2 regions of the Actinokineospora sp. NPDC004072 genome follow, and region 2 is predicted to be linked to the other one. Evidence: riboswitches for the same ligand, from Rfam matches in the RefSeq annotation. Region 2 holds a riboswitch; the other holds the start of a gene.

Region 1 (6,906 bases), on a different contig from region 2:
GGAGCAGGTCGTCGTCCCGCTGTACCGCCAGCGCGACCAGCGCAAGGCCGCCGAGCAGGCCCGGGAATTGACCGGGCTGTCGGTGGGGTTGCATACGCTGTTGGTCAAGTCCGGTTTGCGGCGGGTGACCGGCCAGTGATCAAGCCCGTCGCCGGATTGTCCGGCATCGGCTGCCCTCGGCGGGTAGCGTCGATGCCAGGCGATAAGCGATGCTCGGTGATACGGGACGCCGGTGCCCCAGCGAGCGGAGGGAGGCGAGCCCGATGAGCAGCGAGATGCGCGTGGTGGGCGTGCGGGTGGAGCTGCCTGCCAACCAGCCGATCCTGTTGCTGCGCGAGACCGAGGGCGATCGGTACCTGCCGATCTGGATCGGGTCGGTCGAGGCGACCGCGATCGCGCTGGAGCAGCAGGGGGTGCGACCCGCCCGGCCGTTGACCCACGACCTCCTCAAGGACGTCATCGGCGCGCTCGGCCGGGAACTTGAGCAGGTGCGGATCACGGATCTGCGGGAGGGCACGTTCTACGCCGAGCTGGTCTTCGACGGCGACATCCGCGTCTCCGCCCGGCCCAGCGACTCGGTGGCCCTCGCGCTGCGGGTGGGCGTGCCCATCCACGCCGAGGACTCCGTCCTGCAGGAGGCCGGGCTCGTCATCCCCGACGAGCAGGAGGACGAGGTGGAGAAGTTCCGCGAGTTCCTCGACTCGGTCTCCCCGGAGGACTTCCGCGGGGCCGACACCTAGCCCCGCGGCCATCTCCGACCGTGCGGTTCGGCGCGCCTCCGCGCGTCGCGTTGACCCCCGGGCGGGGGCGTCTTACCGTCGGAGACGAGCCGATTCGCGCCGGTGTGCGAGCCCACCGGCGCGAGTGGCGCGGCCGAGGCGTTCCCACCGAGCGGAACGGGCGGTCTCGTTCGCCGGTCGCCAGACCGGACGAGGGGAGGCAGGCGTGTTGGAGCACGGTTCCGCAATGGGGGAGCACGCGGACGACGCCGAGCAGGGCGAGCTGTTCCCGGACTCATCGCTGCCCGACGAGCTGGTCGGCTACCGCGGCCCCGCGGCGTGCCAGATCGCGGGCATCACCTACCGCCAACTCGACTACTGGGCCCGCACCGACCTGGTGGTGCCCACCATCCGCAGCGCCCACGGCTCGGGGTCCCAACGGCTGTACTCGTTCAAGGACGTCCTGGTCCTGAAGGTGGTCAAGCGCCTGCTGGACACCGGCGTCTCCCTCCAGAACATCCGCGTGGCGGTAGACCACCTCCGCCGCAGAGGCGTCCGCGACCTGGCCAAGATCACCCTCTTCAGCGACGGCACCACCGTCTACGAGTGCACCTCCCCCGAAGAGGTCGTCGACCTCCTCCGCGGCGGCCAGGGCGTCTTCGGCATCGCCGTCAGCGGCGCCATCCGCGAAATCACCGGCACCATCCACGAATTCCCCGCCGAACGAGCCGACGGCGCCGTAATCACCGACGACGAACTGACCCAACGCCGAAAAGCCAGGTCAGCAGGCTAACCCGAACCAGGGAAGCAAGCCACCGGCGCGGAAGCCGGACGACACGGCAGCCGGAAACCCGGAAAGCCGGACGACATGGCACCCGGATAGCCGGACGGCACGGAATCCAGGAAGCCGAGACGCCGGATAGCAGCGCAACCACCCACCCAACAGGAACGCGCCCCCGCCCAAGTGTCCGATGGGGTGGACTCGCATTCGCGGGGAGCGAAACGCCGCTAAACTTGCGGGGGCGTGAACGGGCTTCGCCCGCATCGCCGCTCTTCACGCCCAAGCGGCGTTTCGCTTAGGGGTCCCCGCGAATGCGAGTTCACCCCATCGGACCCACCACCCAAGCCGCGCAACCCGCCCACCAAACCGCGCGACCCACCCACCAAACCGCGGGACGACCCACCGACCCGCCACCCCGCGCAACCACGCCACGCAGGGCAGCAACGCCGCCCAAGCCCCATCAGGCGGCCAGCACCGGACTGTGACGCCCGCCACCAAGCCCGCCCAACCGGCCCACCCCCACCTTCCAGCTACACTCACCCACGTCGCAGATCCCGCGCGGGAGAGTCCGGCGGGCCCCACCAGGCCCAACCCGGCGCCGAAGGAGCAAATCCTCCCCGGAACCTCTCAGGCACCCAGGACCGCACGGGGTAGACACCTCTGGAAAGCGGGCTGGCCGGGTACCCCCGGCACGGCCCCGCCGAAGGTGCAAGTCCGCCGCGGCGGACGAAGCTCTCAGGCGCCCTCAACTCGGGCACGGACAGAGGGGGAGGGCTGGCGGAACACCCGTACCGTCGGCCCGACCCGGTACTGCCCGTCTGAGGAGCCCGCCGATGAGCGACCGCATCCCCCTCGCCGCGCTGGAGCACGGCACCCCCTTCGCCGACCGGCACATCGGCCCGCGGCCCGCCGAGCTGGACCGGATCCTGGGCACCGTCGGCGTCGGGTCGCTGGACGAGCTGGCCGAGCAGGCCGTGCCCGCCGCCATCCGGGAGGACGGGCTGCGGCTGGACCTGCCCGCCCCGGCGACGGAGGCCGAGGCGCTGGCCGAGCTGCGCGCGCTGGCCGAGAGCAACCGCACGCTGCACCCGATGATCGGCCTGGGGTACTACGGCACGGTCACCCCGCCCGTCATCCGCCGCAACGTGCTGGAGAGCCCGGCCTGGTACACCGCGTACACCCCTTACCAGCCGGAGATCAGCCAGGGCAGGCTCGAAGCGCTGCTCAACTTCCAGACGATGGTCGCCGAGCTGGTCGGCCTGCCCACGGCGAACGCCTCCATGCTGGACGAGGCGACCGCGGCGGCCGAGGCGATGACGCTGCTGCGCCGGGCCGGGCGGGCCAAGTCGAACCGGTTCGTGGTCGACGCCGACACCTTCCCGCAGACGATCGCCGTGGTCGAGACCCGCGCCGAGCCGCTGGGCATCGAGGTCGTCGTCGCCGACCTGGCCGGGGGCCTGCCCGAGGGCGACTTCTTCGGCGTCCTGCTGGCCTACCCGGGCGCCTCCGGCGCGGTGGTCGACCACGCCGCGCTCATCGCCGCGGCGCACGAGCGCGGGGCGAAGGTGGCCGTGGCCGCCGACCTGCTGGCCCTGACCGTGCTGCGCGCCCCGGGCGAGATTGGCGCGGACGTCGTCGTCGGCACCACCCAGCGCTTCGGCGTGCCGATGGGCTTCGGCGGCCCGCACGCCGGGTACATGGCCGTCACCGCCGGTCTGGAGCGCCAGCTCCCCGGCCGCCTCGTGGGCGTGTCGACCGACGCCGACGGCAACCTGGCCTACCGCCTGGCCCTCCAGACGCGCGAGCAGCACATCCGCCGCGAGAAGGCCACCTCCAACATCTGCACCGCGCAGGTCCTGCTGGCCGTCGTCGCGTCGATGTACGCCGTCTACCACGGGCCGGAGGGCTTGAAGGCCATCGCCACCCGCGTGCACCGCATGGCCGCCGTGCTGGCGGCCGGGCTGCGCGCGGGCGGGGTCGAGGTCGTCCACGACGGCTTCTTCGACACCGTGGTCGCCCGGGTCCCCGGCAAGGCGGCCGAGGTCGTCGCCCGCGCCCGCGAGCTGGCGGTCAACCTGCGCCTGGTCGACGCCGACCACGTGGGCATCTCCACCGGCGAGACCACCACGCGCGCCCACCTGGCCGCCGTGTGGTCGGCCTTCGGCGTGACCGCCGACGCCGACGCCCTCGACGCCGGCACCGACGACGCCCTCCCGCAGGGCCTGCTGCGCACCAGCGACTACCTGACCCACCCGGTCTTCTCCACCCACCACTCCGAGACCGCGCTGCTGCGCTACCTGCGCATGCTCTCGGACAAGGACGTCGCGCTCGACCGCAGCATGATCCCGCTGGGCTCCTGCACGATGAAGCTCAACGCGACCGCCGAGATGGAGCCCATCACCTGGCCGGGCTTCGCCGAGCTGCACCCGTTCGCGCCGGTCGAGGACGCCCAGGGCATCCTCAAGGTGATCGCCGACCTGGAGGGCTGGCTGGCCGCGGTCACCGGCTACGACGCGGTCAGCATCCAGCCGAACGCGGGCAGCCAGGGCGAGTTCGCCGGGCTGCTGGCCATCCGCGCCTACCACCGCTCGCAGGGCCACGGCGAGCGCGACGTCTGCCTGATCCCCTCCAGCGCGCACGGCACCAACGCCGCCAGCGCGGTCATGGCCGGCATGCGCGTCGTGGTCGTCAAGTGCGACGACGCGGGCAACATCGACATGGACCACCTGCGGTCCACCATCGACGCCCACCGCGACGACCTCGCCGCCATCATGATCACCTACCCGTCGACGCACGGGGTGTACGAGGACACCGTGCGCGAGGTGTGCGGGCTGGTGCACGACGCGGGCGGGCAGGTCTACGTCGACGGCGCGAACCTCAACGCGCTCATCGGCCTGGCCCGTTACGGCAAGTTCGGCTCCGACGTCTCGCACCTGAACCTGCACAAGACCTTCTGCATCCCGCACGGCGGCGGCGGCCCGGGCGTCGGCCCGATCGGCGTGCGCGCGCACCTGGCGCCGTTCCTGCCCAACCACCCGCTCCAGCCGACCGCGGGCCCGGCGACCGGCGTCGGCCCGATCAGCGCGGCGCCGTGGGGCAGCGCGTCGATCCTGCCGATCTCGTGGGCCTACGTGCGGATGATGGGCGCCGACGGGCTCAAGCGGGCCACGCTGACCGCGGTCGCGGCGGCCAACTACGTCGCCCGCAGGCTCGGCGAGCACTACCCGGTGCTCTACACCGGAAAGGGCGGTTTCGTCGCCCACGAGTGCATCCTCGACCTGCGCCCGCTCACCAAGTCCTCCGGCATCACCGTCGACGACGTGGCCAAGCGGCTGGCCGACTACGGCATCCACGCCCCGACGATGAGCTTCCCGGTCGCGGGCACGCTGATGGTCGAGCCGACCGAGAGCGAGGACCTGGCCGAGCTGGACCGCTTCTGCGCGGCCATGATCGCCATCCGGTCCGAGGTGGACAAGGTGGCCGCCGGGGTCTGGCCCGCCGACGACAACCCGCTGGTGAACGCCCCGCACACGGCGGCGAGCATCGCGGCCAAGTGGGACCACCCCTACAGCCGCGAGGAGGCCGCCTTCCCGACCGGCTCGACCGCGGCGAAGGTGTGGCCGCCGGTGCGGCGCATCGACGGGGCCAAGGGCGACCGCAACCTCGTCTGCTCCTGCCCGCCGCTGGACGCCTACGCCTGAGCGCCGCGGGGCAGCGCCCGCTTAGGACAATGAGGTGACAAAACCACGTCGTGGGCGATCATCGGCGCGCTGACGCGCTAGGTTGCGGTCCGTACCCACAGTGCTCCACTGTGTGAAAGGACCGCGTCGATGGTCGCCCACGACGAGCGCACGGACACCTTCCCCCGGGTCGCGGCCGCGGTGCCCGACCGCGACGACAGCACCCGCTACCTGTGCGCAGCGGCCCACCTGAGCCCCGACTACGCCGACCGCGCCGTCGCCGAGATGCTGGTCGAGCCGACCAGGGCCACCGCCCCGTCGCCGGGCATCGATGCGGGCGCGGTGCTGGCCGAGGCGGTCCAGGCGCGGGTGCGGGTGCGGCTGGTGGCGGCCGTGGCGCTGGTCTTCGCCGTGCTGCTGGCGGTGCTGTGGCCGGTCTGGCTGCTGGTGTGGCTGCTGTTCGCCGTCCCGGTGGTGCTGGTGCGCGGGGGCAGGCTCGCGCGGATGGCACGCGGCTCGTTCCGCTTCCAGGTCGGCGGGTACAGCCCGCGCGGCCGGGTGGGCGGTGCGGTCGCGGTGCTGGTGCTGCTCGCCCTGCTGTTCACGACGATGTACGGCGTCACCGAGGAGCAGTGGGAGCTGGACCCGCTGGCGCTGGTGGTGATCGTCCCCCTCTTCGCCGTGCTGGCCGCGAACCGCATCGTCGTCAACCGGCTGATCACCCAGCGGTTCCAGCGCCGCATCGGCCACCAGCCGTCGCCGTCGGCGCGGCTGGACACCCAGCTGATGGCGTTCAGTCCGGCGCTGACCGAGATGGTCCGCCAGCGCTACCTGCCCGCGGTCGAGTCGCTGGCCGACTCGGAGCGGGGCGCGGTCGAGAAGGTGCCGCTGGTGGTGCACCGCGGCTACGACCCGTTCGTCGGCGCGGGGGCCGCGCACCGGCCGTGGTCGATGGCGATCCCGCTGGAGCGCAACCCGCACGCCGCCGAGCACCAGCCGCTGTCGACCGCCCGGCTGCTCGACGCCATCAGCGGCGAGATCGAGGCGCTGCGCGACTCCGGCCCGCTCTCCCCGAGCGGCCGCTTCGCCCGGCTCATCACCGAGGACATGGTGGCGATCAGCTCCGACGAGCTGGTCGAGCACCTGGGCGCGGTGGAGGGCAGGCCGTTCATCCGCGACGAGACCAGCCGCCCGCACACCCACATCTCCCGCGGGCGGGCCCTGGCCCTGCGCGACCAGCCGGTCGAGTGGGCCCGCCACTACCGCCGGTTCACCGTGCTGACCTGGGACCACGACCTGATCCTGTCGGTGTACCTGCACGTGGCGATGAACGAGACGACCCTCTACATCGAGTGGACGCCGTGCGTGCTGCGGCCCATCAAGGCCGAGTACCGCGAGATCGACACCCGCAGGCACGACACCGGCCGCGCGCTGCGGCAGGCGCTGGTGGACCTGGTGGCCTTCCCCGCCGAGCTGCCCGCGAACACGACCCGGCTGTTCACCGTGCTGCGGCCGCTCAAGGTCGAGCGCGGCATGGTGAACCCCGACAAGTACGGCGCGCTGAGCAGCCTGCGCGAGTTCGCCGCCGACAACGACGTCCGCAACTACTTCCAGCGCCTCGACGTCGACCGCTACCTCAAGATCATGCACACCCGGGCCATCCGCGCGGTCAGCGCGCTGCTGGCCGAGGCGGGCTACCTGCGGGCCTCGCTGGAGCAGCAGGCCC
Region 2 (6,906 bases):
ATGACCCTCTACGAGGGCACCAGCCAGATCCAGAAGCTGCTGATCGGCCGGGCGCTGACCGGCATCAGCGCGTTCGCCTAGGCCGGCCGTGGACTTCGCCCTGTCCGAAGAGGAGACCCAGATCCGCGACTGGGTCCGCACGTTCGTCCGCAAGGAAGTCATGCCGCTGGAGGCGGAGGTGCTGCGGCGCGAGCGCGCCCACCAGCCCGGCCTGCCCGCCGACGAGTTGCGCGCGTTGCAGCTCAAGGCCAGGGAATCCGGCTTCTGGGGCGTGCAGACGCCCGAGGAGTACGGCGGCATGGGCCTGGGCGCGGTGCTCACCGCGCTCGTCGAGGTCGAGCTGGGCCGCTCGTTCGTCCCGTTCCGCTTCGGCGGGCACGCCGACAACATCCTCTACCGCGGCGACGACGAGCAGAAGCGCCGCTACCTGCTGCCGACGATCGCCGGGGAGCGCCGGTCGTGCTTCGCCATCAGCGAGCCGGGCGCGGGCTCGGACGCCAGGGCGATCCGCACCACCGCCCGCCGCGACGGCGGCGACTGGGTGATCAACGGCGAGAAGACGTTCATCACCGGCGGGCACGAGGCCGACTTCGCCATGGTCTTCGCCCGCACCGAGGAGGGCGTCACCTGCTTCCTGGCCGACCGCGCCGACGGCTGGCGCTCCGAGCCGATCGACACGATGGGCCAGTGGGGGCCTGCCGCGCTGGTCTTCGAGGACGTGCGCGTGCCTGCGGCGAACGTGCTCGGCGAGGTCGGCCGGGGCTTCGAGCTGGCGATGGCGTGGATCGGCCGGGGCCGCTACCTGCTGCCCGCCCGCGCGCTGGGCGCCTGCGAGCGGCTGGTCGAGATGGCCATGGCGCACGCCAGCACCCGCGTCACCTTCGGCGCGCCCATCGCCGACCGGCAGGCCATCCAGTGGATGATCGCCGACTCCGCGGTGGAGATCGAGGCGCTGCGCTGGCTGGTGCTGCACGCGGCCTGGCTGGTCGACCGCGGCGCGGACTCCCGGCACGCCCAGTCGATCGCCAAGCTCTACGGCGGGGTCAAGGCCAACGAGATCGTCGACCGCGTCCTGCAGATCCACGGCGGCATGGGCTACACCCGCGAGCTGCCCGTCGAGCGCTGGTACCGCGAGCTGCGGCTGCTGCGCATCTACGAGGGCACCGACGAGATCCAGCGCCGCACCATCGCCCGCAACCTGCTGAAGGGCCACGCGCGGGTGTCGGGAACACTCGGGTGACCACGACGGGAGGAGCGCACATGGTCAGGGCCGCGGTGCTGGCTGAGCAGGGCAAGCAGCTGGAGGTCACCGAGATCGCCCTGGGCGAGCCCGGCCCCGGCCGGGTGAAGGTGCGCATCGCCGCCGCGGGGGTGTGCCACTCGGACCTGTCGCTGGCCGACGGCACCCTGCGCCAGCCCGTCCCGGCCGTGCTCGGCCACGAGGGCGCGGGCGTGGTCGTGGCCGTGGGGGAGGGCGTGAGCAGCGTCGCCCCCGGCGACCACGTCCTGCTGAACTGGTCCCCGCCGTGCCGGGGGTGCTGGTTCTGCGAGGCGGGCGAGCCGCACCTGTGCGAGCGGGCCGACTGGTCGGGCACCCCGCACGCCACCCTCGCCGACGGCACCCCGCTCCACCCGGGCCTGGGCGCGGGCGCGTTCGCCGAGGAGACGATCGTGCCCGAGGGCGGCGCGGTCCAGATCCCCGCGGACATCCCGCTGGCCGAGGCCGCCGTGCTCGGCTGCGCGGTGCTGACCGGCGCGGGCGCGGTGTTCAACACCGCCGCGGTGCGGCCGGGCCAGTCCGTCGCCGTGGTCGGCCTCGGCGGCGTGGGCCTGTCGGTCCTGCAAGCCGCCAGGATCGCAGGCGCCGACCCGATCATCGCCCTCGACGTGCAGGACAAGGCCGATCTGGCCGCGGCCCACGGCGCCACCCACTTCATCCGCTCCGACGAGAAGGCGGGCAAGGCCGTCCGCGCCCTGACCGGCGGCCGCGGCGCCGACGTGGCCATCGAGTGCGTCGGCCACCCCGCGGCGATCCGCACGGCCTGGTCGGCCAGCAGGCGCGGCGGCCACGTCGTCGTGGTCGGGGTCGGCTCGGCCAAGGCCAAGGTCGAGTTCAACGCCCTGGAGCTGTACTGGTTCGGCCGCACCCTCAGCGGCTGCGTCTACGGCGAGATCGACCCCGCCGTGGACGTCCCCCGCCTGCTCGACTGGGTGCGCAGCGGCCAGTTGGACGTGTCCACCCTCATCACCGCGCGCACGGACCTTTCGGGCATCGAGGACGCATTCGCCGAAATGAAATCCGGCCGCGGCGGGCGCACCCTCGTCATCCCGCAGCGGTCGGAACTTCCGTTCGGGATCGCGCTGGACTAGTGTCTGGCCTGCACAACCGCATATCGGGCCGTACGAGCCAGGACGGGAGAGCCCCCGCAAGCGACGCGGGGCACCGAAGGAGCAAACTCCCCGGAAACTCTCAGGTAAAGCTACCGTCCCAGGCCAGGCCACTCTGGAAAGCAGGCGCGCGGTCAGCGCCTCACCCACGGTGCAAGCCGTCTTGAGCGGCGAAGCTCTCAGGTGCCGATGACAGAGGGGGAGTTCCGCCACCGCAGCGGGTCGGCTTGCCGACCCGCGCCCACCGCAGGAGCTCCCATGCCCGACGTCCGCCCGCCTTCGCCGCGCCACCCACCGGTCAGCGGCGCGTCGCCCGCCGTGGCACGCTGCCGTCTCGATTCCCGCGCGTCGAAGGAGCTGCCCACGCCATGAGCACACCGTCCCCGCTGCACGAGGTCCACCAGTCCCTCGGCGCGTCGTTCACCGACTTCGCGGGCTGGTCCATGCCCCTGCGCTACGGCAGCGAGCTGGCCGAGCACAAGGCGGTGCGCACCGCGTCCGGGCTCTTCGACCTCAGCCACATGGGTGAGATCGCGGTGACCGGGCCGCAGGCCGCCCAGGCGCTGGACCACGCGCTGGTCGGCACCCTGTCCAAGGTCAAGCCCGGCCGCGCCCGCTACACCATGCTCTGCGCGGAGGACGGCGGCATCCTCGACGACCTGGTCGTCTACCGGCTGGCCGACGAGGAGTACCTGGTCGTGGCCAACGCCTCCAACGTCGGCACGGTGGCCGCCGCGCTGGTCGAGCGGGCCGCGGGCTTCGACGCCACCGTCACCGACCGCTCCGCCGAGTACGCCCTCATCGCCGTGCAGGGCCCGACCTCGGCGGCCATCGTCGGCGCGGTGACCGGTGCCGCCCTCGACGGCCTCAAGTACTACGCCAGCATGCCCGCCACCGCCGCGGGCCACGACGTGCTGCTCGCCCGCACCGGCTACACCGGCGAGGACGGCTTCGAGATCTACGCCACCCCCGACCAGGCCCCCTCGATCTGGGCAGCCTGCGCCGAGCAGGGCGCCACCCCCGCCGGGCTGGCCTGCCGCGACACCCTGCGCCTGGAGGCCGGGATGCCGCTCTACGGCAACGAGCTGACCGCCGAGCTGACCCCCTTCGACGCCGGTCTCGGCCGGGTCGTGAAGTTCGAGAAGCCCGAGTTCGTCGGCCGGGCCGCCCTGGAGCGCCGCCAGGGGGCCGACCGCGCGCTCGTCGGGCTGCGCGGGGAGGGCCGCCGCGCGCCGCGCCACGGGTACTCCGTGCTCGACGGCGAGTCCACCCCGGTCGGTACTGTCACCAGCGGCGCGCTCTCGCCGACCCTCGGGCACCCGATCGCGATGGCCTACGTCCCCGCCGCCCTCAGCGTGCCGGGAACGGCGTTGACCGTCGACATCCGGGGCGCGAAGGCCCCCGTCGAGGTCGTGGCCCTGCCCTTCTACCAGCGTCCCGCCTGAGCCAGGAGAGTCGACACCGACATGAGCAACCCGCAGAACCTGTCCTACACGGAGGAGCACGAGTGGGTCGACGCGGCCGATCCGGCCGCCGCCACCGTGGGGATCACCGCCTACGCCGCAGGCGCGCTCGGTGACGTGGTGTACGTGCAGCTGCCCGCGGTCGGCGACACCCTCGTCGCGGGCGAGCCGTGCGGCGAGATCGAGTCCACCAAGTCGGTCAGCGAGCTGTACGCCCCCGCCGACGGCGAGGTCGTCGAGATCAACGAGGCGGTGGTCGACACCCCCGAGCTGGTCAACACCGACCCGTTCGGCGACGGCTGGCTGTTCCGCTTCCGGGTCACCGGCGCCCTGGAGCTGCTCGACGCCGACGCCTACGCCGAGCTGACCAAGGAAGAGGGCTGAGATGACCTCCTTCTCCGCCGACCTCGCCGCGGTCGACCCCGAGGTCGCCGCCGCGGTCGACGCCGAGCTGCGCCGCCAGCAGGGCACCCTGGAGATGATCGCCTCGGAGAACTTCGCCCCGCTGGGCGTGCTCCAGGCCCAGGGCTCGGTGCTGACCAACAAGTACGCCGAGGGCTACCCCGGCCGCCGCTACTACGGCGGCTGCGAGCACGTCGACGTGGTGGAGACGCTGGCCATCGAGCGGGTCAAGGCCCTCTTCGGCGCCGAGCACGCCAACGTCCAGCCGCACTCCGGCGCGCAGGCCAACGCCGCGGCGATGATGGCCGTGCTCAAGCCCGGCGACACGATCCTGGGCCTGGACCTGGCCCACGGCGGCCACCTGACGCACGGGATGAAGATCAACTTCTCGGGCAAGCTCTACAACGTCGTGGCCTACCACGTCGACAAGGACACCGGCCTGGTCGACATGGACGAGGTCGCCGCGCTGGCCGCCGAGCACAAGCCGAAGCTGGTCATCGCGGGCTGGTCGGCCTACCCCCGCCAGCTCGACTTCGCCAAGTTCCGCGAGATCGCCGACTCGGTGGGCGCGCTGCTCATGGTCGACATGGCGCACTTCGCCGGGCTCGTGGCCGCCGGGCTGCACCCCAACCCGGTCCCGCACGCCCAGCTGGTGACCACCACCACCCACAAGACCCTCGGCGGCCCCCGCGGCGGCGTGGTCCTGTGCACCAAGGACCTGGCCAAGAAGGTCAACTCGGCGGTCTTCCCCGGCCAGCAGGGCGGCCCGCTGGAGCACGTGATCGCGGCCAAGGCGGTCTCGTTCAAGATCGCGGCGTCGGAGGAGTTCGCCGAGCGCCAGCGCCGCGTGCTGGAGGGCGCCAAGATCCTGGCCGAGCGGCTGTCCCGGCCGGACTGCCGCGAGGTCGGCGTCAAGGTGTCCTCCGGCGGCACCGACGTGCACCTGGTGCTGGTGGACCTGGTGGAGTCGACGCTGGACGGCCAGCAGGCCGAGGACCGGCTGCACTCGGTCGGCATCACCGTCAACCGCAACGCCGTCCCGTTCGACCCGCGCCCCCCGATGGTGACCTCGGGGCTGCGCATCGGCACCCCCGCGCTGGCCACCCGCGGCTTCGACGCCGAGGACTTCACCGAGGTGGCCGACATCATCGCCGTCGCGCTTCGTCCCGACTTCGACGAGGCGACCAAGCAGGCCCTGCGCGAGCGGGTCGACCTGCTGGTCAAGCGCCGCCCGCTCTATCCAGAGCTGGGCTGAGCACGTCCCGGGCGGGGTCGGCGACCCCGGCCCCGCCCGGCACGCGAACCCGGAAGGTCCCAACGTCGTGGCCGTCAGCGTCTTCGATCTCTTCAGCGTCGGCATCGGGCCGTCGAGCTCCCACACCGTCGGTCCCATGCGGGCCGCCCTGATGTTCGTCTCCGCCCTGGACCTGCCCGCGGTGGCGCGGGTGCGCTGCGAGCTGTTCGGCTCGCTCGGCGCGACCGGGCACGGGCACGGCAGCGACAAGGCCGTCCTGCTGGGCCTGGAGGGCGAGCGGCCCGAGGAGGTCGACACCGCCACCGTGCCCACCCGGGTGGCCGAGATCCGCTCGTCCGGGCGGCTGCGCCTCATGGGCGCCCACGAGATCGCGTTCTCCTACGACGACGACCTCGTGCTGCACCGCCGCAAGACGCTTCCCCTGCACCCCAACGGGATGACGTTCGCCGCCTACGACGCCGCGGGCGCCGAGCTGGCCGCGCGGACGTACTACTCCGTCGGCGGCGGCTTCGTCAAGGACGAGTCCTCCGCGGACGGACCGGTGATCTCCGCCGACACCACGCCCGTGGCCTACCCCTTCCGCACCGCCGCCGAGCTGCTGGAGCACTGCGCGTCGTCGGGGCTGTCGATCGCGGGCGTGATGCTGGCCAACGAGCTGTCCTGGCGCAGCGAGGCCGAGGTGCGCTCCGGGCTGCTGGACATCTGGGCGGTCATGCGCGACTGCGTGGCGCGCGGCTGCGCCGCCGACGGCGTGCTCCCCGGCGGGCTGAAGGTGCCGCGCCGGGCCAAGGCGCTGCACGAGAAGCTGCTGGCCGAGGACGGCGCGCACGACCCGCTCTACGTCATGGACTGGGTGAGCCTGTTCGCCCTGGCGGTCAACGAGGAGAACGCTGCGGGCGGGCGCGTGGTCACCGCCCCGACCAACGGCGCGGCGGGCATCATCCCGGCGGTCCTGCACTACTACACCAGGTTCATCCCCGGCGCCTCCGACGACGGCGTGGTCGACTTCCTGCTGACCGCGGCCGCGGTGGGCGTCGTGCTCAAGGAGACGGCCTCGATCTCCGGCGCCGAGGTCGGCTGCCAGGGCGAGGTCGGCTCGGCCGCCGCGATGGCCGCCGCCGGGCTGACCGCGGTGCGCGGCGGCAGCGTCGCGCAGGTGGAGAACGCCGCGGAGATCGCCCTGGAGCACCACCTCGGGCTGACCTGCGACCCCGTGGGCGGGCTGGTCCAGATCCCGTGCATCGAGCGCAACGCGGTGGGCTCCACCAAGGCCATCCACGCCTCGCGCATGGCCCTGCAGGGCGACGGGACGCACGTCGTGCACCTCGACAAGGTGATCAAGACCATGCGCGAGACCGGCGCGGACATGCACACCAAGTACAAGGAGACCGCGCGCGG

Evidence for each region. A riboswitch is a leader RNA that binds a small molecule or an ion and turns the genes downstream of it on or off. The one in region 2 is predicted to bind glycine.
Region 1: another riboswitch for glycine. It lies ahead of gcvP (aminomethyl-transferring glycine dehydrogenase); the one in region 2 lies ahead of gcvT (glycine cleavage system aminomethyltransferase GcvT).

What each region holds. Positions count from the first base shown of each region.
Region 1 covers NZ_JBSGHB010000006.1:240,868-247,773, reverse strand. Annotated here, with positions in the region: gene ftsR (transcriptional regulator FtsR) at 1-139, shown strand, start outside; gene ACWEPX_RS11895 (bifunctional nuclease family protein) at 264-740, shown strand; gene ACWEPX_RS11890 (MerR family transcriptional regulator) at 967-1,512, shown strand; glycine riboswitch at 2,050-2,154, shown strand; glycine riboswitch at 2,155-2,274, shown strand; gene gcvP (aminomethyl-transferring glycine dehydrogenase) at 2,334-5,201, shown strand; gene ACWEPX_RS11880 (hypothetical protein) at 5,331-6,906, shown strand, end outside.
Region 2 covers NZ_JBSGHB010000002.1:303,492-310,397, forward strand. Annotated here, with positions in the region: gene ACWEPX_RS03790 (acyl-CoA dehydrogenase family protein) at 1-81, shown strand, start outside; gene ACWEPX_RS03795 (acyl-CoA dehydrogenase family protein) at 89-1,240, shown strand; gene ACWEPX_RS03800 (alcohol dehydrogenase catalytic domain-containing protein) at 1,261-2,370, shown strand; glycine riboswitch at 2,404-2,496, shown strand; gene gcvT (glycine cleavage system aminomethyltransferase GcvT) at 2,757-3,833, shown strand; gene gcvH (glycine cleavage system protein GcvH) at 3,855-4,235, shown strand; gene ACWEPX_RS03815 (serine hydroxymethyltransferase) at 4,237-5,508, shown strand; gene ACWEPX_RS03820 (L-serine ammonia-lyase) at 5,576-6,906, shown strand, end outside.